One region of the Lichenihabitans sp. Uapishka_5 genome, then DNA from elsewhere that is predicted to be linked to it. Evidence: predicted binding sites of a transcription regulator. Region 1 holds the regulator's gene; each other region holds the start of a gene.

Region 1 (5,692 bases):
CGATCGACGTTGCCGACAAGGCCGGCGTGGTGGCGCCGATAAAGCTCCGGGAAGCCATCCGGGCCCAGGGCCCGACCGTGAAGCCCGAGCACGGCAAGCCGCGCTGAACGAACGGACGAACCCATGTACCGTTACGATGAATTCGATGCCCAGTTCGTGGCCGAGCGCGTGGCGCAGTTCCGCGACCAGACGGCACGCCGCCTATCGGGCGAACTGACGGAAGAACAGTTCAAGCTGCATCGCCTGATGAACGGCGTCTACCTGCAGCTGCACGCCTATATGCTGCGGGTGGCCATCCCCTATGGGGTGCTGTCGTCCACCCAGCTGCGCAAGCTTGCCCATATCGCCCGGCGCTACGACAAGGGCTTCGGGCATTTCACCACCCGACAGAACATCCAATACAATTGGCCGGCCCTGAAGGATTGCCCGGACATCCTCGACGAGCTTGCGTCGGTCGAGATGCACGCCATCCAGACATCGGGCAATTGCATCCGCAACGTCACGGCCGACCAGTTCGCTGGCGCCGCCGCCGACGAGGTTGCGGACCCGCGGCCTTATGCCGAGATCCTGCGCCAATGGTCGTCGCTGCACCCCGAATATTCGTTCCTGCCGCGCAAGTTCAAGATCGCCGTGACGGGCGCCCCGCGCGACCGTGCCGCCATCCAGGTGCATGACATCGGCTACCAGGTGGTGAGGAACGGCAAGGGCGAGACGGGCTTTGCGGTCTACGTCGGCGGTGGCCAGGGCCGCACCCCCATGGTGGCGCTGAAGATCCGCGACTTCCTGCCCGAGGCCGAGTTGCTCGCCTATACGGACGCCATCGTGCGGGTCTACAACCTCGAAGGTCGGCGCGACAATAAATACAAGGCCCGCATCAAGATCCTGGTGCATGAGAAGGGCGCCGCCGCCATCACGGCCGCCGTCGAGGCCGAATTCGCCAAGGTGCTGGAGCGCAACCTGACGCTGCCGGAAGGCGACATTCTGGCGATCCAGAGTTACTTCGCCCTGCCGGATCTGGCCGCGAAGCCGCCACGCTCGGAAACCGTCGAGGCGCGCCGGGCGCGCGACGCCGCCTTCGACCGCTTCGTCGCCGTCAACGTGACGCCCCACAAGGTGGCAGGCCATGGCGTGGTGACGATCTCGCTGAAGCCCATCGGCGGCATCCCGGGCGACGCTACGGCGGAGCAGATGGATCTGGTGGCCGACCTCGCCGAGCGCTTTTCCGCCGACGAGATCCGTGTGTCGCACGAGCAGAACCTCGTTTTGCCCCATGTGGCGCTCGACGACCTTCCGACCGTCTACGACGCCTTGCAAGCGGCCGCGCTCGCCACCGCCAATGCGGGTCTCGTCACCGACATCATCGCCTGCCCGGGCCTCGATTATTGCGCGCTCGCCACCGCGCGCTCGATCCCGGTGGCACAGCGCATCTCGGAGCGCTTCGGCGATGGCGCCCGGGCCCAGGAGATCGGCGAGCTGAAGATCAAGATCTCGGGCTGCATCAACGCCTGCGGCCACCATCACGTCGGCCACATCGGCATCCTCGGCCTCGAGCGCAAGGGCGTCGAAACCTACCAGATCACGCTTGGCGGCACCGCCGACGAAACCTGCTCGCTCGGAACCCTGACGGGCCCCGGATTTTCATCCGAAGACGTCGTGGATGCTGTGGAAACCGTGGTGAATACCTACATCAGCGTCAGGCGCGACACGTCGGAGGATTTCCTTTCGACCTATCGCCGCGTCGGCATGGCGCCGTTCAAGCAGGCCCTCTACGACGCCGGGGGCGCGGGGATCTGACCATCATGGGTGCGTTGGACGTCAATCTGTTCGGCGATCTCGGCGCCGCGGCGCGGTTCGAGGAGAAGTTCGTGGCGCTCGACGCCGCGGCCGTGCTGCGTCTCGCCATCAAGGACCTGTTCCCCGGGCGCGTCGCGCTGGTGTCGAGCTTCGGCGCCGATTCGGCCGTGCTGCTCCACATGGTGGCCGGCATCGACCGCGCCACGCCGGTGATCTTCGTCGATTCCGGTTACCTGTTTCCCGAAACCCTGGCCTACCGGGACGAACTCGTGGCGCTGCTCGGCCTGACGGACGTGCGGTCCGTGATGGCGACGCCCGAGGAGCTTGCGGCGCTTGATCCGGAAGGTTTCCTGTGGTCGTCGGACCCCGACCGCTGCTGCGCCCTCCGCAAGGTGGCGCCGCTCGGCCGCGCCGTCGAGGGTTTCGATGCCTGGATCACCGGCCGCAAGCGGTTTCAGGCCGACACGCGCGCCAGCCTGCCGTTGTTCGAAACTGAAGGCGACCGGGTGAAGATCAATCCCCTCGCCGGCTGGGACGCGACGAAACTGCTGCACTACCTCGACGAGCATGGGCTGCCGCGTCACCGCATGGTGGCCAAGGGCTATCCGTCGATCGGCTGCATCCCCTGCACCTCGGCCGTGCGGCCGGGGGAAGACGCGCGGGCGGGCCGCTGGCGAGGCAAGGCGAAGACCGAATGCGGCATCCACCTGGGCGTGGTGAACGGGGGCGGAGGCATCTGATGGCATACTTCAAGAACGGCGCGCCGGTCGACGATCCCTGGCAGCCGCTGCCGGAGGGCGGCACCCCGGTGTCCGGGGTGCCCACCATCCTGCCCTTGAAGGCCTGGCTCGAGCAGCGCGACGCGCTCGCGGCCTTCGACGGGCGCCTCGGCGTGCGGATCGAACCCGGCGAAGCGCTCGATCCGGTGGTGCCGGATCTCGACCGTCTCAGCCTCGTGGCCTTGTCGTTCCCGAAATTCGCCGATGGCCGCTCGTTCTCGAAGGCCACGATGCTGCGCGAGGAACATGGCTTTGCGGGCGAGGTGCGGGCGGTCGGCGATGTTTTGTGGGACCAATTGCAACTGATGCGCCGCTGCGGCTTCGACAGCTTCGAGATCACCAACGAGCCGACCCTCCGGGCGCTCGAGGCCGGCAAGAAGCCCTTCATGTCGGACTTCTATCAGCCCGGCTACGGCCCCGAGGTGCGGGTCAACACGCCGCGGACCTGGGCCCGCCGCGCGGTCGGCTGATCCGCATGTCCGAGACTGCCACGCCGCCCCTGTTGATCCTCGACGGCGGCATGAGCCGCGAGCTTGTAGCCTTCGGAGCCGAACTCCGCCAGCCGGAATGGTCGGCTCTCGCCTTGATGGAGTCCCCCGACATCGTCGAGCGCGTCCACCGCGCCTTTATCGCGGCCGGGGCCGACATCGTCACCACCAACAGCTACGCCCTGGTGCCGTTCCACATCGGCGACGACCGCTTCCGGACGGACGCCGCCATCCTGGCCGACCGGGCTGGCCGCCTCGCCCGCCAGGCCGCCGATGTCGCCGGGAGGCCGGTTCTGGTGGCGGGCTCCTTGCCGCCGTTGTTCGGCTCCTACGAGCCGCAGAAGTTCGAGGCCGCGGAGGCCCCGAAACGCCTCGCCGTGCTGGTGCCGGCCTTGGCCCCGCATGTCGATCTGTGGCTCGGCGAAACCCTCAGCCTGATCGCCGAGGCCGAAGCGGTCTGCGCCGCCGTGGCGGCCACCGCGAAGCCCGTGTGGATTTCCTTTACGCTCGATGACGCGACGAACGACGGCCCTCCCCGCCTCCGCTCGGGCGAAGATGTCGCCGCAGCGGCGGAATGGCTCGCCGGTCGCTCGACGGCTGCGGCGCTGTTGTTCAATTGCAGCCATCCCGAAGTCATGGCCGCCGCCGTCGAGACGGCGCGGCCGATCCTCGATCGCATCCGGCCCGGCATCCGGCTCGGCGTTTACGCCAACGCCTTTGCGGCGAACGACGACGATGGGGCCGCCAACGAAACCCTGAGCGCGGTGCGGCAGGACCTCGGCCCCGAGCGCTACGTCGCGGTCGCGGCCGACTGGGTGGCGGCGGGCGCCAGCGTGGTGGGCGGTTGCTGCGGCATCGGCTGCGGCCACATCGAGGCGCTCAGCCGCAGATTCGCATTGCGCGGTCGCGGCGCTCAGTAACGCCGCATCAGGCTAACCAGCCGACCCTGGATGCGCACCCGGCCGGGCTCGTAGACCTGGGTCTTGAAGGCGGGGTTTGCGGCCTCGAGCTCGATCATGCCCTTGCGGCGCTGCAGGCGCTTCAGCGTCGCCTCCTGGTCGTCGATCAGCGCCACAACGATGTCGCCCGCGCTTGCCGTATCCTGGCGGCGGATGATCACCGTGTCGCTGTCGAGGATGCCCTCGCCGATCATCGACTCGCCCTGCACGTCGAGGGCGAAATGGTCGCCCGGCGGCAGGAAGTCCATCGGCAGGCTGAGGGTGCGGACCGGCGACTGGATGGCCGAAATGGGCGAGCCCGCCGCGATGCGGCCCACCACCGGAATCTCGAGGGTGGCCGGCGCCGCGACGGGCGGCGGGGCCTGGTCGTCGCCGCGGCCGCCCTTGACGAGCCGCGGCCGGAACGGCTCTCGGCGGGGCGCCGTGCCGCCGATCGTGTCCGGCAGGCGGATCACCTCGAGGGCCCGGGCCCGATTGGCGAGCCGGCGGATGAAGCCGCGCTCTTCGAGCGCCATGATGAGCCGGTGGATGCCGGATTTCGACTTCAGCTCCAGCGCGTCCTTCATCTCGTCGAAGGACGGCGGCACGCCGGCGTCGCGCAGGCGCGCATCGATGAAGAGCAAGAGCTCGTGCTGCTTCTTGGTCAACATCCACGCCTCCCCGCCATCCTCAGGCGGATGGCACCAAACAAATCGTGAACACTCTGTAGCTGTTCCCCGAACGTTCCGCAATGGCACCGACACAACCAGCACGGTGGACAGCGACGCCTTCACGCCTGCGGGCCGGCGCGCGATCTGCTAGACTGCGCCTCATGGCTCCTCCTTCGCCCCGCGCCCTCCCGCCGCCCGAGGCTGCGCCGCCGGCTCCCGTGGCCGAGGCGCGGGTGACGCCCATGATGGCGCAATACCTTGTCATCAAGGCGCAGCATCCCAATTGCCTGTTGTTCTACCGGATGGGCGACTTCTACGAGCTGTTCCTCGCGGATGCCGAGATCGCCGCCAAGGCGCTGAACATCGTGCTGACCCGGCGCGGCAAGCACCAGGGCGAAGACATCGCCATGTGCGGCGTGCCGGTGGAGCGCTCGGACGACTACCTGCACCGGCTGATCGCGCTCGGCCACCGGGTCGCGGTGTGCGAGCAGGTCGAGGACCCGGTGGAAGCCCGCAAGCGCGGCGGCAAGTCGGTGGTGGCGCGCGCCGTGGTGCGGCTCGTCACCCCCGGCACCCTGACCGAAGAGCGGCTGCTCGATCCGGCCCGCGCCAACCACCTCGTCGCCTTGTCGCGCCATGCCGGACCCGAGGGGGTCAGCTTCGGGGTGGCGGCCGTCGACATCTCGACCGGCAGCTTCACGGTCGCCGAGGCCCCGGCCGCTGGCCTGCCGGCGCTGCTGGCCCGGCTCGAGCCGCGCGAGATCGTGCTGGCCGACGCGCTTTATGCCGATGACGCGATCGCGACGCTGATCGCCGACACCGGCGCCGCTGTGACGCCCGTGGCGCGCGAGTTCGCGGACGCGGGCCTCGCCGAGCGCCGCCTGCGCGAATGGTATGGCGTCGACACGCTCGACGGCTTCGGCCGCTTTTCGCGCGCCGAGGTGGCGGCGGCCGCAACCGCGGTCAGCTATGTGACCCGCACCCAGGTGGGCGCCCGGCCGCAGTTGCAGGCCCCAGGCCGC
Region 2 (5,692 bases), on a different contig from region 1:
TGGGCCTGCATGGCAAGGTCGACGAAGCGCTTGTTGGAGCGGCGCGGCACCACGATTTCGACATCCACCCCGCGCAGCGCCGCCAGCGTCAAGGCCGTGACGAGGCCCTCGGGCGGCACGAAATAAGGCGTCATGATGCGGATCGAGTGCGTGGCGCAACTGACCGCCTGCAGCATGACGAGCTCGATCTTCTCGAGGTCGTGGTCGGGCCCCGAGGCGATGACGCGGGCGACGGCGCGCTCGGCCTCGTGCGGCAGCCCGGGCGGGAACCAGACCGGACCGTCGAGCGACTCGCGGGTGGTGAAGCTCCAGTCGCGCGCAAAGGCGTCGGCCAGTTGGGCCACGACCGGTCCTTCGAGGCGGAAATGCGTGTCGGCCACCGGGTGGCGCGGATGGCCGCCGAGCAGGCTCTCGGCCGTGACGTTCATGCCGCCCGTGAAGCCTACCGTGCCGTCGCAAACCAGCAGCTTCTTGTGGCTGCGCAGGTTGAGGAACGGCATGCGCCAGGGCAGGGCGGAGTGCATGAACAGCGCCACCGGCAGGCCGGCCTGGCGCAGCCGGCGCGCGATGCCAGGGAAATAACCGCTGCCGATGCCGTCGAGCAGCACCCGCACCGCGACCCCGCGCGCCTTGGCGTCCGCCAGGGCCGCCGCGAAGCTGTGACCGACGGCGTCGTCGCGCATGATGTAGGTCGACAGCGCCACGCTGTGCCGGGCCGCGGCGATCGCCTCCAGCATGGCCGGGAAGGCGGCATCGCCGTTGGCCAGCATCGTGACGGCATTATCGTTCTCGGCCGGCCGGTTGGTGATGCGCCGCACCGCCTGGTCGAGCGGCGCCAGATGGCCGGCGAAATCTTCCGTCGGCAGATGAGCCTGGTGGTGGCGCGGCGGCCGGGCGCCGCGCACCTGCAAGGCGCGCCGCGTCACCCGGTTGATGCCCAGCAGATAATAGAACAACGCGCCCCAGACCGGCGCCACCCAGGCGAGGCCGATCCAGCCGAGGCAGGCCGGCACGTCGCGCTTGCGCAACAGCGCATGGCCGGTGACCAGCAGCGCCAAGGTCGAGCCGAGCGGCGTCGCGACCGGCGCCCACACCCGGTCGACCCCGGCGAACAGCCATTCCCAATCGGTCAACACAACCCCAAAACCCCTCCAGCTGCGCTTCCGGTTACGCGGCTCCCCGGCAAAGGTCCAGCCGGTACGGCGGGCCGATGCGGCTCGGTCAGGAGCGGTCGGACGGGGTCTTGGTCGGCCGCCCGCGACGCGGTTTGGGCAGGTCTAGGCTGGCGACCTTCAGGGCCGACACCTCTTGTGCAGTCCGCTCCGCCCGGAGCGCCCGACGTTGGGTATCGAACCTCCTGTACTCCCTTTCGACATGCGCGTCGGCCATGGCCGTCGAAACCTGTCCACCGCCACGAAGGACAGGACGGTTGAGGTTCTTCAATTGCGTGTCCAGCAACGACCTGGCCGTCACCATGCTGGTCAGCCTGCCGATGTCGAGCTGATCCTCGAAAACATCGAGCAGGATCGTGGTCAGGCGGTTGAGTTCCTTCAGCTCCGGCTCGAGCAGGAAGTTCTTGGCCGTTTTCGTGTCGACTTTCCTGACCTCCCCGCTGGACAACGATCGCAGACCCATGTCGGGGCTGTCGGCGTCGGCGCGCTCTAGCCGGATCATCGCAGGGGTCTTGCTCAGGCTCGCCCAGTAAAGCTTTGCCTGCATCTGCGTATAGAAAGTTCGCGCGGCCTCGGACGAGCCATCGTAATCCTGACACAGCGCGCAGATGCGACGCAGCTCCGCATAAACGTTCGCTTCCGCGGCCCGGATGTCGCGGATGATCTCCCGCAGCTCGGTAACGCGGTCAGACTCCGTGCCGGCCTTGAGCCGCCGGCTATCGACCACGAAGCCACGTGTCAGATACTGCACCAGCTTATCGGTCGACCAGAGCCGGAACGCGGTGCCGAGCCGGCCGCCCACCCGGTAACCGACTGAAATCAAGGCATTAAGATTGTAGAGCTTGGTGGCATAGCGCTTGCCGTCCCGGGCAGTTTGTAAGGAATCCTTACAGACTGCCGCCTCATCGAGCTCGCCTTCGCGGAAGATGTTACGGAGGTGGATAGTGATGTTCTGCGTCGTCACGCCGAAGGCTTCGGCCATCTGCCTTTGCGAAGCCCAGAAGGTTTGATCCGCGAGTTGCAGCTCGACAACAACACCACTCGCGCCCTGATAGATCAGGAAACGGTCGCCCGTATCCACATCCTCGATGAGCGACAGCGGCCCTGCGCCACCATCCTGCGAGGCGCCGACGCCATCGTTCGAGGCCGGCACGATCGGCGCGTCATCGTCGCTCATCAACCCCAAGCCCTCGCGTGGCAGTCATCGATCCTACGCGTGAACGCCGGCCTGTCGAGATCGGAACGTTTACGGAACACATTGGCCGATCCGGCACTCTGTGGGAATCGGGGACAACCCGGATGTCGGAGCCCTGCGACAGCGCCGCAACGCCGCCCACCTTGGCAATGTGGTAAACATCTCCTGCGATAGAGGCGTGCATGAGCAACATCGAAACCTTGCCGCGGCGCGTCGACACGTCCGCCGAGACGTTCCGCACCCCGCCCCACAACGTCGAGGCCGAGCAGGCGCTGCTGGGCGCGATCCTGGTCAACAACGAGGCCTTCGACCGCGTTTCGGACTTCCTGCAGCCGCCGCATTTCTCCGAAGAGATCCACCGCCGCATCTTCGAGGTGACATCGGCCCTGATCCGCGCCGGCAAGATCGCGACGCCCATCACCCTGAAGACCTTTCTGGGCGACCACGACCTCGGCGGCATGACGGTGCCGCAATATCTCGCCCGGCTCGCCGCCGAGGCCACCACGGTCATCAACGCCGGCGATTATGGCCGCTCGATCTACGACCTGGCGATCCGGCGCGCCTTGATCTCGGTCGGCGAGGAGGTGGTGAACGTCGCCTTCGACGCCCCCGTCGACCATTCGCCCCGCGCCCAGATCGAGGAAGCCGAGCGGCAGCTCTACGCGCTGGCCGAATCCGGCCGGGCCGAGGGCGGCTTCCAGCGCTTTTCCGACGCCCTGACGACCGCCATCGACATGGCGGCCAAGGCTTATGAGCGCGATGGCAAGCTCAGCGGCATCTCGACGGGCCTCAGCGACCTCGACCGGACGCTTGGTGGCCTGCAGGCTTCGGATCTCGTGATCCTGGCCGGCCGGCCCGCCATGGGCAAGACTTCGCTCGTCACCAACATCGCCTTCAATGTGGCCAAGGCCTACCAGTTCCAGGTGAAGCCCGACGGCACCCACGAAACCACCAATGGCGGCATCGTGGGGTTCTTCTCGCTCGAAATGTCGTCCGAACAGCTCGCCACCCGCATCATCGCCGAGCAATCGGGCGTTGCCTCCTACAAGATCCGCCGTGGCGACATCACCGACGACGACTTCCACCTAATCACCGACGCGGCCCGGCAGATGCAGACGGTGCCGTTCTACATCGACCCGACCGGCGGCATCTCGATCGCGCAGCTGACCGCGCGGGCCCGCCGCCTGAAGCGCCAGCGCGGCCTCGACCTGCTGGTGGTGGATTACCTGCAACTGTTGTCGGGCTCGAAATCCGCCGGCTCGAACCGGGTCCAGGAATTGACCGAGATCACCACCGGGCTGAAGGCGCTGGCCAAGGAACTGGCCGTGCCGGTGATCGCCCTGTCGCAGCTGTCGCGCCAGGTGGAATCGCGCGACGACAAGCGGCCCCAACTGTCCGATCTGCGTGAATCGGGCTCGATCGAGCAGGACGCCGACGTGGTGATGTTCGTCTACCGCGAAGAATATTACCTGAAGAACAAGCAGCCGCGCGAAGGCACGGAAGAGTTCATCACCTGGCAGACCGACATGGAGCGGGCCCACGGCAAAGCCGAGATCATCATCGGCAAACAGCGCCACGGCCCGACCGGCACCGTCGAAGTGCAGTTCGACGCCGAGGTGACGCGCTTCTCGACCCTGGTGTCGAACGACTATCTGCCGGAGCAGATGGGGTAAGGGGTTCACGATGCGGCAGTGCCTCGCCTGCCCGCAGGCTGGCTGAAACCACACCTGTTTCACCCGTAGTCCGCATGGTCCTTGCCGCGGGGACGCGACCATTATGGGCGCTGCCGGCGTATGCCGCATGAGCGGCTTGCCATGGGCGTCGATCCAGAGATTGATGCGGGTCGACCCTCCAGATCGGGAGGGGAGACACGAGGTCTCGGATGACCGACGATGCCTTGGACAAGGTGATCCACGGGATCTACGAGGCGGCACTGATGCCATCTCTGTGGACGTCCGTTCTGATCGAGGCCAGGAGGCTGTTCTCGGCTCAGCTGGTTACGATCGTTCCGACTACGCGTCCTGCAGAGCTGATGGCGACCCCCGGCTTCGAGGAGGTGCAGCGCAGCTACGGAGACTATTGGTGGCAGCATGACCGCCTGACGCTGTCGGCATCCCGCGGCGAAACTACGGGGAAGATCATCCGCGACTGGGAGGTGCTGTCCGCCGACGCGCTCCGACGCGATCCCTATTACCAGGACTTCCGGCGACCGCACGGTCTCGGTCATCTCTTCGGCTATGTGTTCGAACCCTCTATCGGCGAGCTGTTCGGATTGGGCGTGCAGCTGCCTGTCGACGACGCGCGGGTACCGGGAGAAACCGCCGATCGGCGGCTGACGACGATAGCCCGACACATCGAACGCGTCACCGCGATGTCGGTCCGGCTTTCTCTCGATTGCGCCGTGAATGATCTGGGGACCGCCCTGTCGGCGCTCCCGAACAGCGTCGCCCTGCTGGACCGCCAGGGCGGGGTCATGTTCGCCAATGCGGCCTTCGCGGATTTCGCGGCGTCGGGGTTAAGGATCGAACGCCGCCTGCTGCGGACGCCACGGCTCGCCGACCAGCCGAAGCTCGACGCAATGATCCGGAATGCGCTCAGCCCGGGAATGAAGGGTCCTGACGTGGCCGCCGTGAGCCAGCGAGGCGGGAGGCATCCCCTTCTGATCAGGGTTATCCCGCTACCCGCGACGGAGCGGGTCGCGGCTCTCGATCCCTTTCGTCCGCGGGCCGGTGCCATGGTTTTGGTGGTCGATCCGAGGGTGGAGCGCGAGGGTAATGTCGATCTCGCGCTGCGGAGCTTGGGGCTTACGCCGGCGGAGGCGCGGGTCGCCGCATGCATCGGCACCGGGCGGAACGGGCCGGAAACGGCCGAATTGCTGGGCACCAGCCATCACACGATCCGCTCCCAGATCAAGGCCAGCATGCTCAAGCTCGGCGTCGTAGGCCAGGGCGAACTCGTCGCGATGGTGGCGCGCTTGTCGGCCCTCCTGGCGAAAAAGGAGGAGGGGCCCTGATCGGCAACTCGCGCCTGGGGAGCAGTTCTGCCATTGTCGGCGCGGCCTGAGCGTTCCCGTGGAAGGCCAAGAGGCCCGAGAGGCCGCTTGCCTTTACTGTCCTGAGGCTTGTACCGGCGACCCCATGGCCAAACCCCGCGTCACCTTTGTCTGCCAGAGCTGCGGCGCCGTGTCGCCGCGCTGGCAGGGCCGCTGCGATGCTTGCGGGGCTTGGAATTCGCTGGTCGAAGAGGGGGGCGCCACCGGCATCGGGGCCGCGGTGGCGCGCAAAACCCGCAAGGGGCGGCTCTTCGCGCTCGAGGGGCTCGCGGC
Region 3 (5,692 bases), on a different contig from region 1:
TCGTTGCGGTCGATCGTGACGAGCGGGTGGGCTTCGAGCGTGGCGGTGACGGCCTGCGAAAAGCCGTCGCGGTCGACCGCGAGCGCGCCGCCGGCCGGCACCTGATGCTTGTCGGCCGCCGCCATGATGAGCGACGACAGGGTCCGCATTTCGCGATGGATCAAGCCGACCGCATTCGTATCGGCATCGTCGGAGCGGAACGAATTGGAGCAGACCAGCTCGGCGAAGCCATCCGTATGATGCGCTTCGGTGGGCCGAACGGGTCGCATCTCGTGCAACACCACCGGGACACCGGCTTCGGCGATCTGAAAGGCGGCCTCGCTGCCGGCCAGGCCGGCACCGATGACGTGAACGGGGGGAAGGGTGCTCATCGGAGGCTTCTAGCAGGCCCTCCGTGACCCTCAAACGGCAAAACGCCCACCGTGGGAGGACGGCGGGCGTTTGTTGAGGCCACAGGGCCAGAACCCTGCCGCCACTCAAAATGAATGGGTGGCTTAGCTCTGGAGGCTCTGGCGAGCCACCGTGCTGATGTCGGCGCGGCCGATGCCAAGATCGCTCAACTCGCGATCCGACAGGCGGGACAGTTCGCGAACCGAGTCGCGGAACCGGCGCCAGGTCACGTACTTCAGGGTCAGGGTCTTGAACATGGGATGTTGTCCTTGCATCGGCGGGTCACCCTGTCGGGCTTGCCCGCAACCATCGGGTTGATGCAGTGCAATATACAGACGCTCAGCACCTTGAGAATTGCTCAATCATCCCAGTCAGCCATGCGTTCATCGCATGGTCCGGCGCGACACTTCGTTAAGAGTTTCGCGATAGCGGGCATTTCGGGCCTGTCGAGGCCAATTTCCGGTGTCCCGTGCGCGCATACCGCATGTGTCAACCGCATGACGCAACGCTTCAGAGGACGCCGGATTTCGCCCCCAGGGTGGTCCTGCAGGCGACAGGCTCGCCCTATTCGGCCGCCCTTTGCAGGGGCCTGCGGTCCAGCACCTCGCGCAGGAAGCGTCCTGTGTGGCTTTCCGGGTTCTGGGCGATCTCTTCCGGGCTTCCGGTCGCCACCACCCGGCCGCCGCCGTCGCCGCCCTCCGGACCCATGTCGATCACATAGTCGGCCGTCTTGATGACCTCGAGGTTGTGCTCGATCACCACCACGGTATTGCCCTGGTCGACCAACTCGTGCAGCACCTCGAGCAGCTTTGCGACATCGTGGAAATGCAGGCCGGTGGTGGGCTCGTCCAGGATGTAGAGAGTACGGCCCGTCGAGCGGCGCGACAGTTCCTTCGACAGCTTGACGCGCTGCGCTTCGCCGCCCGACAGCGTGTTGGCCTGCTGGCCGACCCGGATGTAACCGAGCCCCACCCGCGCCAGCGTGTCCATCTTGTCTCGGATGGAGGGCACCGGGCGGAACAAGGTCGCGGCTTCCTCGACCGACATGTCGAGCACGTCGGCGATCGAGCGGTCGCGATATTTCACTTCGAGCGTTTCGCGCCCGTAGCGCTTGCCCTTGCAGACGTCGCAGGTGACGTAGATGTCGGGCAAGAAGTGCATCTCGATCTTGATGACGCCGTCCCCCTGGCACGCTTCGCAGCGGCCGCCCTTGACGTTGAACGAGAAGCGTCCGGGCTGGTAGCCGCGGGCCTTCGACTCGGGCAGGCCCGCGAACCAGTCGCGGATGGGCGTGAAGGCGCCCGTATAGGTGGCGGGGTTCGAGCGCGGCGTCCGGCCGATCGGCGACTGGTCGATGTCGATCACCTTGTCGAGGTGTTCGAGACCGATCAGGTCGGTGAAAGCCGCCGGATGCTCGATGGCGCCGTTGAGCCTGCGGGCCACGGCCTTGTAGAGGGTGTCGACCACAAGGGTCGACTTGCCGCCGCCCGACACGCCGGTGACGCAGGTGAAGGTGCCGAGCGGGATGTCGACCGACACATCCTTCAGGTTGTTGCCGCGAGCGCCGACGATCTGCAGGTGTTCACCCCCCTTGGGCGAGCGGCGATGGCGCGGCACCCCGACCATGCGGACACCCGTGAGGTATTGTCCGGTCATCGAATTGGGGTCGGCCATGATCTCGGCCGGCGTGCCGACCGAAACGATCTCGCCGCCATGGATGCCGGCCCCCGGCCCGACATCCACCACATAGTCGGCGGCCCGGATGGCATCCTCGTCGTGTTCCACCACAATGACGCTGTTGCCGAGGCCCCGCAGCCGCCGCAGGGTGTCGAGCAGGCGCTCGTTGTCGCGCTGGTGCAGGCCGATGGAGGGCTCGTCCAGCACGTAGAGCACGCCCGTCAGCCCCGAGCCGATTTGTGATGCCAGCCGGATGCGCTGGCTTTCGCCGCCCGACAGCGTGCCGGCGGCGCGCGACAGGGTGAGGTAGTCGAGCCCCACGTCGAGCAGGAACGACAGGCGGTCGCGGATTTCCTTCAGGATGCGGGCCGCGATTTCGTTGCGCTTGGCGTCGAGCCGCTCCGGCAGCCCCTCGAACCAGACCTTGGCCTTGCGGATCGACAGGTCCGACACCGCCGCGATGGTTTCCCGGTCGATCTTCACGGCGAGAGCCTCGGGCTTCAGCCGGGCGCCGCCGCAGGCGACGCAGGGCGTGGCGCCCATGAAGCGCGAGATCTCCTCGCGGGCGAACTCGCTTTCGGTTTCCTTGAAGCGGCGTTCGAGGTTGCGCACCACGCCCTCGAAGGGTTTCGTCACCCCATAGGCACGCGCCCCATCATTATAGGTGAAGGTCACCTCGGTCTTGCCGGTGCCGAACAGCACCGCCTGCCGCATCTCCTCGGGCAGCGCGTCCCACTTGGTGTCCATCTTGCACTTGAAGTGCTTGGCCAAGGCTTCGAGGGTCTGGCCGTAATAGGGCGATGTCGACTTGGCCCAGGGCGCCACGACGCCGCGCTTCAGCGTGAGCTTCGGATCGGGGATCACCCGTTCCGGGTCGACCGTCATCTGCGACCCAAGGCCGGCGCAGGTTGGGCAGGCCCCGAACGGGTTGTTGAAGGAGAACAGCCGCGGCTCGATCTCGGGGATCGTGAAGCCGGAAACCGGACAAGCGAATTTCGACGAGAACGTGAGAACAGGGCCGTAACCCTCGATCGCCTCGGCAAATTCCACCTCGGCGATGCCATCCGCCAGGTCGAGTGCCGTTTCGAAACTCTCCGCCAGGCGGGTGGCGATGTCGGGCCGCACCACGAGGCGGTCCACCACCACGGCAATGTCGTGCTTCAGCTTCTTGTCGAGCGCCGGAACGTCGTCGATGTCGTGAAATTCGCCATCGATCTTTAGGCGTTGGAAGCCTTTCTTCTGAAACTCGGCGATCTCCTTGCGGTATTCGCCCTTGCGGCCCCGCACCACGGGCGCCAGCAGGTAGAGGCGCGTGCGGTCGGGCAGGGCCAGAACCCGGTCCACCATCTGGCTCACGGTCTGGCTTTCGATCGGCAGGCCGGTCGCGGGCGAATAGGGAATGCCGACGCGCGCCCACAGGAGGCGCATGTAGTCGTGGATCTCCGTCACGGTGCCAACGGTCGAGCGCGGGTTCTTGGAGGTGGTCTTCTGCTCGATCGAGATGGCGGGCGACAGGCCGTCGATCTGGTCGACATCGGGCTTGCCCATCATCTCGAGGAATTGCCGGGCATAGGCCGACAGCGACTCGACATAGCGCCGCTGCCCTTCGGCATAGATGGTGTCGAAAGCGAGCGACGACTTGCCCGAACCCGACAGCCCGGTGAACACCACCAGCTTGTCGCGCGGGATCGTCAGGTCGACGTTCTTCAGATTGTGCTCGCGTGCCCCACGGATGGTGATGGCACGGCCCTCGAACAATTGCTCCACCTGTCCAGCCGTCACGGCCGCGACGGCTTTCGACGCGGGCGGCTTCGGGGCGGCAATCTTCTGGCGAGGCGGCATCGGCAAGGGACCGGAACGAGGGGCGTGACCCCCATGTAAGTCGCAGGAAGCCGCGCGTCAGCAGGCAGGCGCGACTCAGGCCTGCGATGATTGTGCGCCAGGCTAGAACGAAGCAGGAACGCAAGCAATGCCGGGATATCCCGCACGTCCTTGCGAGCGAAGCGAAGCATACCAGAACCGCGGCGCCGCGGGCTGTGCCGCAACGACGGCGACGCCTCGCGATGACGCGTCGGTCCAGGCCCGCCATCCTGTGGTTGGGGACAAGCCGGGAAGAGTTGCAGCGGCCCGGATCGGATTAAGCTAGGATACCGGTAATTGAGAGGACCTGAGCCATGGCGGGAAGCGTCAACAAGGTAATCCTGATCGGCAATCTCGGCGCCGATCCGGAAGTGCGTCGCATGACGTCGGGCGATGCGGTGGTGAACCTCCGCCTCGCCACCACCGAAAGCTGGCGCGACAAGCAGTCGGGCGAGCGCAAGGACAAGACCGAATGGCACCGCGTGGTGATCTTCAACGAGAACCTCGCCAAGATCGCGGAGCAGTACCTGAAGAAGGGCTCCAAGGTTTATGTCGAGGGGCAGCTGCAGACGCGCAAATACACCGACAAGGACGGCGCTGAGAAGTACAACACCGAGATTGTCCTGCAACGCTATCGCGGTGAGCTCACGCTGATGGATAGCCGCGGTGCTGGCGGCGGCGGCGGCGGTGGCGACTACGGCGACGATGCCGGCTACGAGGGTGGATCGGGCGGCGGTGGCGGTGGCCGCAGCTTCGGCCGACCGTCCGGCGGCGGCGAAAGCCGGGGTGGCGAGAGCCGCGGAAGCGGCGGCGGCGGGCGCAGCAATCTGTCGGAAACGCTCGACGACGACATCCCGTTCTGAAAGCCGTTCAGGCGGGGTGGCCTTCACCTCGCCTGGATCGGTAACTCACCGCCGAGTCTCAGACGATGGTTTCGTCAGGCGCGGCCGCGCTGGCTTCGGGTCGGCTCGACGAGATGGCGGACGAACATGGAGATTTCCGACCGGCGAGACCGCGCGTCGGTCACCTGCTCGTCGAGGCCGAGCCGCCACGCCAAGTCGTGCCGGCCGGGGTCGCGGCCGAGGTCCTCGATGGCCGCCGCGTAGCCCTCCACGTCAGCCTCCGATCGCGCCAGCTTCTGATCGACGATCTCCTCGCCCTGACGCCGAAGCGCATCGGCGATCTCCTCGAGCGGCAGCTCGGGATGGTACTGCACGCCCCAGAACACGCCACCGTCATGGCGGATTTCGGCGGCCTGCACGGTGGTGACCCGGTTCGTGGCCAGCAGCGTGCTTCCGGGCGGCAAGGCCTCGACCTCGTCCGAGTGGAGCGACAAGGCGTCGAATACGTCGGGCCGCTCTGACAACAGGGGATGATCCTGTCCGGCCGCGGTGCGCAGGATGCGGCGGCCGATCCCGACCTCGTGGCCCCGCTTGTTCTGCCGGACCCGTCCCCCTGCGGCTGCCACTGCGATCTGCAAGCCGGCGCAGGAGCCGAAGCACGGCGTCGCGGAAGCGAAGACGGCCTGCATGAAGCTGAGCTGGCGCCGCACCGCCGGGCTTTCCTCATAAACATGCAGCGGAGAGCCGGCCAGGAACACCGCATCATAGCCCGCGAGATCCCGCGAAGGCTCACCGGCGGGACCGGCTTCGACCGTCTGCACCAGTTCGCACGCGGCGCCCGGCACCATGGCGCGCAACAGGTCGGCAAAGGATTCACCGCTGCTGCGGCCGGTGACCTGGCGCCGTTCTTGTCGCGCCTCGGC
Region 4 (5,692 bases), on a different contig from region 1:
AGCCGCCTCGCCATGCAGCGCAAGACCCTGCAGGTCACCTCGCCGATCGTCTACCGCACCGACGCCGTGGCGGTGAACACGTCGCCGGTGGGCTTCATGCTGTCCGAAAAGCTGCTCATCACGCTGCGTTTCGTCGATCTGAAGAGCTTCGACGATTTTCTGGCGCAGAAACCCTTTCGCGTCGCCGACCCGGCCCAGGCCGCGATCGAGCTGTTCCTGGGCCTGCTGGAAACCATCGTCGATCGCATGGCCGACGCCATGGAGCAGATCGGCGCCGACCTCGACCGCGTGTCGCGCGGCATCTTCCGGCCCGAAACGGGCGTGCATGCCACCGACAAGCCGACCGTGATCGAACGCCGGCTCAACCGGGCGCTGCGCACCATCGGCCAGAACGGCGACCACACTTCGCATGCCCGCGACAGCCTGCTCGGGCTCGGCCGCCTGATCGCCTATGTGGGCACCCACACGGGCGAGCGCCTGCCGGACGGGCTGAAGGCACGGCTCGAAACCCTGAAACAAGACGTCGGCTCGCTCAACGACTACGAGGGACGGCTGTCCGACAAGGTGCAGTTCCTGCTCGATTCGACGCTCGGCTTCATCAACATCGAGCAGAACCGGCTGTTCAAGCTGCTCACCATCGCATCCGTGATGGGCGTGCCGCCGACCTTCGTGGTGGGGCTCTACGGCATGAATTTCAAGAACATGCCGGAGGTCGACTGGAGCTATGGCTACCAGTTTGGCTGGGCCATGATCCTGGTCAGCATCCTGATCCCGGGGATCTGGTTGAAGCGCAAGGGCTGGTTCTGAACCCTTGTTTTTGGCTTAAGCGCGGCCGATGTAGCTTGGCGACGATTTATCGCGTGGGGGAGTGCGGGTCATGGAGTGGGAACAGTCCCGCCGGTCGGACAACATCGAGGATGTGCGCGGTCAAGGCGGTGGCGGTGGCGGTGGCGGTGGTGGGATGGCCATCGGCGGCGGTGGCCTCGGAATCGGCGCCATCATCGTGCTGGCATTGATCGGCTACGCGACCGGCATCGACCCGCGCATCCTGATCGGCGGCGCCGAGCAGGTGGTCAACCATGGCCAGACCCAGCAGCAGCCCGACACGGATCAGCGCCAGACCCAGCAGGCGCAAGGCCAGGCGGCCGGCGCCCCGAAGGACCAGATGGCCGACTTCGTGGCGGCCGTGCTGGGCGAAACCGAGGACGTGTGGAGCCAGGTGCTGCCGGCCCAGAAGGGTGTGCAATATCAGGCGCCGAAGCTCGTGCTGTTCAGCGGCGTGACGCGATCGGGCTGCGGCCAGGCGCAATCCGCCATGGGGCCATTCTATTGCCCGACGGACCGCAAGGTCTATCTCGACATGGCGTTCTTCAACGACATGAAGCGTAAGCTCGGCGGTGGCGGCGACTTCGCTTATGCCTATGTGGTGGCGCACGAGATCGGCCATCACGTGCAAAACCTGCTCGGCCTGCTGCCGAAGGTGCATGAAGCGATGGAGAACGCGGACGAAGCGCGCGCCAACCAGCTTTCGGTACGGCTCGAACTGCAGGCCGATTGTTATGCCGGCGTGTGGGCCGCCAATGCGGACCAGAAATACCACATCTTGCAGGATGGCGACGTCGACAAGGCGCTCAATACCGCGGAAGCCATCGGCGACGATCGATTGCAGAAGTCGTCGCGCGGTTATGCGACGCCCGACAGCTTCACCCATGGTTCCTCGGCCCAGCGCAAGCAATGGCTGGAGACCGGGCTGAAGACCGGCAAGGTCGACGCCTGCAACACCTTCGCCCAGTAACAAGCCTTCCGGGCCAGGGACCATGCCACGCATCGACGACACCCGGCCCTTCGTGCCGCTCGGCCTCGCGGTCCTGACCATGTCGGACACGCGGGCGCTCGCGGAAGACCGGTCCGGCGACGTGCTGACCGGTCGCCTCGCGGCAGCCGGGCACCGGCTCGCCGGGCGGGCTGTGGTGCGCGATGAGGTGACGGCCATCCGGGCTGCCGTGCAGGCTTGGATCGACGATCCGGCCGTCGACGTTGTGATCACCACCGGCGGGACCGGTTTCACCGGCCGCGACGTGACCCCGGAGGCGCTGGAACCGCTGTTCACCAAGCGGATGGACGGGTTCTCGGCCGTGTTCCACGCGCTGTCCTTCGCCAAGATCGGCACGTCGACGGTGCAGTCGCGCGTCACGGCGGGGCTTGCCGGCACCACCTTCGTGTTTGTGCTGCCGGGCTCGCCCGGCGCCTGCACGGACGCCTGGGACGGCATCCTGGCCTACCAGCTCGACTACCGTTACCGCCCGTGCAATTTCGTCGAGATCATGCCGCGTCTCGACGAGCACCTGCGCCGCGGCGTCTAGAGGCTGTCAGGGCCAAATGGGAAACCATTTGGCCTGATCGGGCAGCCGACCGAAGGGATGCTAGAGTTTGTCTGGTTCAGCAAGAACCAGACAAACTCTAGCTTAGGCGGCTCAGCCGTCGCCGCCGCTCCAGGCGCGCGTCCTGAACACGCGATGCGGCCGCAGGCTTCGCCAAAGCGCCGCAACGCTGTTGGCCCGCACGGCTGCCATCTGCTGACGCTCGGTCAACACGCCGACCGTCGGGGCGAACCGCGGCAGCACGCGACCGAAAACGCCGCTCTCGACCGCCTTGAGGGCGATGCCCTGCGGCACCCATGCGGCGTGCCGCGTGCCGATGCCCGCCATTTCATCCACGAAGGCACGGTCGAAGCTGACGCCGGCCAGCAGCACGAGGTGATGGGCACCGCGCGCCCGGGCAACCGCCGTCTGCAGCGCCGTGGCGAGATCGGCCTCTTGAATGAAGCCGCATCCCGCATGGTCGGCGATACGGTCGAGCGCGTCGTCGCCTGGTGCCGCCAACAGCTGCACGTCGCGCACCACGCCGTCCACCGCGGCCGGAACCAGCGCCGCAAGGGTGCGGACCGCGTCGGCGGTCGTCGAAGGGCGGCCCGTCGCCGTGTGCGAGCCGAGAACAAGAACCGAGACCATGCATGCATCCGGCCAGCCGCGCTGGGTGGACCGGGTGTAACCCATGCGGCGGCCCTGCGGAACCGCCCGGTGGCGTGCAGCGACCCATGACAGGTCACCGCGCGTGATTGACGCCGTCCTTGCCGTTCCGTATTTGTTCTGGCCTGAACGGCGACGCTCGTTCGGATGACGAGGTCTCGGCATCGCGTTTGCCGGAACGGAGCCGCCGCACGTGATGTCCTCGCCGAACACCACCGCGGGCTTTGAGGCCGACGTGTCCGAGCCTGCGCCGGCTCCGAAACGGCGACGCACCCCCCGCATCGTTCCGCCGCCCGTCGCGGTCGCCGACGATCCGGTCGACGAGGACCGCCGTCGCGGGCGCGGCACGGTGTCGAACCGTTCGGCCCGCTTCGAGCCGCTGCAGCGCGTCACCGAGGACGACGGCTGGGGGGCGCTTGAAACATTGGCGCCCTTCAAGACCACCGTGACGGTCGAGCGGCCCAAGACCATCATCACCCGCAACGAGTCGCCCGACCTGTCATTCGACCGCTCGATCAATCCTTACCGGGGCTGCGAACACGGCTGCGTCTACTGCTTCGCCCGGCCGACCCATGCCTATCTGGGCCTGTCGTCCGGGCTCGACTTCGAGTCGCGGCTGGTGGTGAAGCTCGGCGCGGCCGAGCGGCTCGAGGCGGAACTCGCGGCGCCCGGCTACAAGGTCCGCACGATCGCCATCGGCACCAACACCGACCCCTACCAGCCAATCGAGCGCGAGCACCGGGTGATGCGCAGCGTGCTGGAAGTGCTGGCCCGCACCGGCCACCCGGTCGGCATCGTCACCAAATCGGCGCTCGTCACCCGCGACATCGATCTGCTGGCCCCGATGGCGGCCCGCGGCCTCGTCAAGGTGGCGCTGTCGGTGACGACGCTCGACGGTAAGCTCGCCCGCACCATGGAGCCGCGTGCGGCGGCGCCCGGCCGCCGCCTCGAGGCGATCCGCCAGTTGAGCGAGGCCGGCATTCCGGTCGTGGTGATGACGGCGCCGCTGATCCCCGCCGTCAACGATCACGAGATCGAGGCGATCCTCGAGGCCGCGCAGGCGCGCGGCGCGCGCGAGGCCGGCTATGTGATGTTGCGGCTGCCGCTCGAGGTGCGCGACCTGTTCCGGGAATGGCTGCTGACCCATTTTCCCGACCGCTTGCGCCACGTGATGAGCCTCGTGCAATCGTTCCGCGACGGCAAGGACAACGATTCGACCTGGGGGAAGCGCATGACCGGCACGGGACCCTACGCCACCATGATCGGCCGGCGCTTCGAGATCGCGGCGGCGCGCCTCGGCTTCCCGAAGACCCGCATGCGGTTGCGCACCGACCTGTTCGTGCCGCCAGTGCCGAAGGGCGGCCAGTTGAGCCTGTTCTGATGGGGCGTTCTCCCAGGGCGGGTCGGCCCCCTGTCGTCCAAGCAGGGCTGAGGCTCGGACGCGAACTCGTCCTGTCCGGTCTCGGATTCCGCGCTATCGTCGGCATCGACGAGGTGGGCCGTGGCCCGCTGGCCGGCCCCGTCACGGCCGCGGCCGTGATCCTCGACGCCGACGACCTGCCCGACGGCTTGGCCGATTCCAAGGTGTTGCCGGCCGAAGCGCGGCACGAAGCCTATCGCGCCGTCTCGATGCGGGCCCGCGCGGTCGGGATCGGTTTCGCGACGCCGGCCGAGATCGACGCCATCAACATCCGGCAGGCGACCTTTCTGGCGATGCGGCGTGCCCTCGCGGCCCTTCCGGTCGCGCCCGACTACCTGCTGGTCGACGGGCGTGACCTGCCGCAGGGTGGCGCCGCCCCCGGCCTGCCCGGCGAGGCCATCATCAAGGGCGATGCCACCTGCGCCTCCATCGCGGCCGCCTCCATCGTGGCCAAGGTGGCGCGTGACCGGCTGATGGTGCGCCATCATGGCCACGATCCGCGCTACGGCTTCCACAACCACAAGGGCTATGCCACGGCCGAACACCGCGATGCGTTGAAGCGGCATGGGCCATCCCCCTTCCACCGCCGAAGCTTCGCGCCTTGCGGGCCGGGGCAGGGGGTGTTGTTCGACCTCGTTGTCGCCGATGAGACGCTGCCCGAGGCGTGAAGGCCTGACCCCGGCCGCGCCCGAGTTTTCATGGTTCGGTAACGCAAACGTCTCCGAACGACACAACATCTTTCCTGATCCGGAAACCCGCGCTTAAGCCTAACGCCCGTAATGTCGCGCTTGTCAGTAGCGTATTCGGTGTGTGGGTCATGCGTAATCTAAGAATAGCACACACCGGCTTGGCCGGCCCGAAGCCCCAGTCAAAGGTCTCGCGTCCTGGGGCTTCGGCCGCAATCGTTAAACCGAAGGAAGTCCTTCGACGCAATACGATCATGCTCGGCGATTGCATCGAGTCTCTTCGCGCCATGCCGCCCGAGAGCGTTGATCTCGTCTTTGCAGATCCACCCTACAACCTTCAGCTCGAAGGTCAGTTGTCGCGGCCCGACCAGAGTGTCGTCGATGCCGTCGATGACGACTGGGATAAGTTCGCAAGCTTCGCCGATTACGACCGCTTCACGCGCGACTGGCTCGCAGCGGCTCGTCGCGTGATGAAGCCCGACGCGACGTTGTTCGTCATCGGGTCCTATCACAACATCTTCCGGGTCGGCGCGACCCTGCAGGACCTGGGCTTCTGG

Evidence for each region. Region 1 encodes LexA, which represses DNA repair genes until DNA is damaged. Its sites were predicted from a motif close to TGTTCNNNNTGTGTTCNG; they were not measured.
Region 2: rhuM (RhuM family protein) is a predicted target of LexA. The motif match lies at 2,411-2,428, and genes of this name have one in related genera.
Region 3: uvrA (excinuclease ABC subunit UvrA) is a predicted target of LexA. The motif match lies at 4,013-4,030, and genes of this name have one in related genera.
Region 4: P7D22_RS07695 (PA0069 family radical SAM protein) is a predicted target of LexA. The motif match lies at 3,135-3,152, and genes of this name have one in related genera.

The regions. Positions count from the first base shown of each region.
Region 1 is NZ_JARPVX010000053.1:22,025-27,716, forward strand. Features, by position in the region: gene P7D22_RS16080 (DUF2849 domain-containing protein) at 1-107, shown strand, start outside; gene P7D22_RS16085 (nitrite/sulfite reductase) at 124-1,794, shown strand; gene P7D22_RS16090 (phosphoadenylyl-sulfate reductase) at 1,800-2,534, shown strand; gene P7D22_RS16095 (DUF934 domain-containing protein) at 2,534-3,043, shown strand; gene P7D22_RS16100 (homocysteine S-methyltransferase family protein) at 3,049-3,981, shown strand; gene lexA (transcriptional repressor LexA) at 3,975-4,670, opposite strand; partial or broken gene P7D22_RS16110 (DNA mismatch repair protein MutS) at 4,832-5,692, shown strand, end outside.
Region 2 is NZ_JARPVX010000058.1:9,131-14,822, forward strand. Features, by position in the region: gene P7D22_RS16695 (phospholipase D-like domain-containing protein) at 1-1,136, opposite strand, end outside; gene rhuM (RhuM family protein) at 1,222-2,349, opposite strand; gene P7D22_RS16705 (replicative DNA helicase) at 2,550-4,040, shown strand; gene P7D22_RS16710 (helix-turn-helix transcriptional regulator) at 4,250-5,380, shown strand; gene radA (DNA repair protein RadA) at 5,505-5,692, shown strand, end outside.
Region 3 is NZ_JARPVX010000030.1:31,124-36,815, reverse strand. Features, by position in the region: gene trmFO (methylenetetrahydrofolate--tRNA-(uracil(54)-C(5))-methyltransferase (FADH(2)-oxidizing) TrmFO) at 1-371, opposite strand, end outside; gene P7D22_RS12445 (DUF1127 domain-containing protein) at 495-647, opposite strand; gene uvrA (excinuclease ABC subunit UvrA) at 955-3,909, opposite strand; gene ssb (single-stranded DNA-binding protein) at 4,242-4,790, shown strand; gene P7D22_RS12430 (type 1 glutamine amidotransferase) at 4,865-5,692, opposite strand, start outside.
Region 4 is NZ_JARPVX010000013.1:2,766-8,457, forward strand. Features, by position in the region: gene P7D22_RS07675 (magnesium transporter CorA family protein) at 1-807, shown strand, start outside; gene ypfJ (KPN_02809 family neutral zinc metallopeptidase) at 878-1,795, shown strand; gene moaB (molybdenum cofactor biosynthesis protein B) at 1,818-2,363, shown strand; gene P7D22_RS07690 (hypothetical protein) at 2,475-3,011, opposite strand; gene P7D22_RS07695 (PA0069 family radical SAM protein) at 3,226-4,410, shown strand; gene P7D22_RS07700 (ribonuclease HII) at 4,410-5,117, shown strand; gene P7D22_RS07705 (site-specific DNA-methyltransferase) at 5,267-5,692, shown strand, end outside.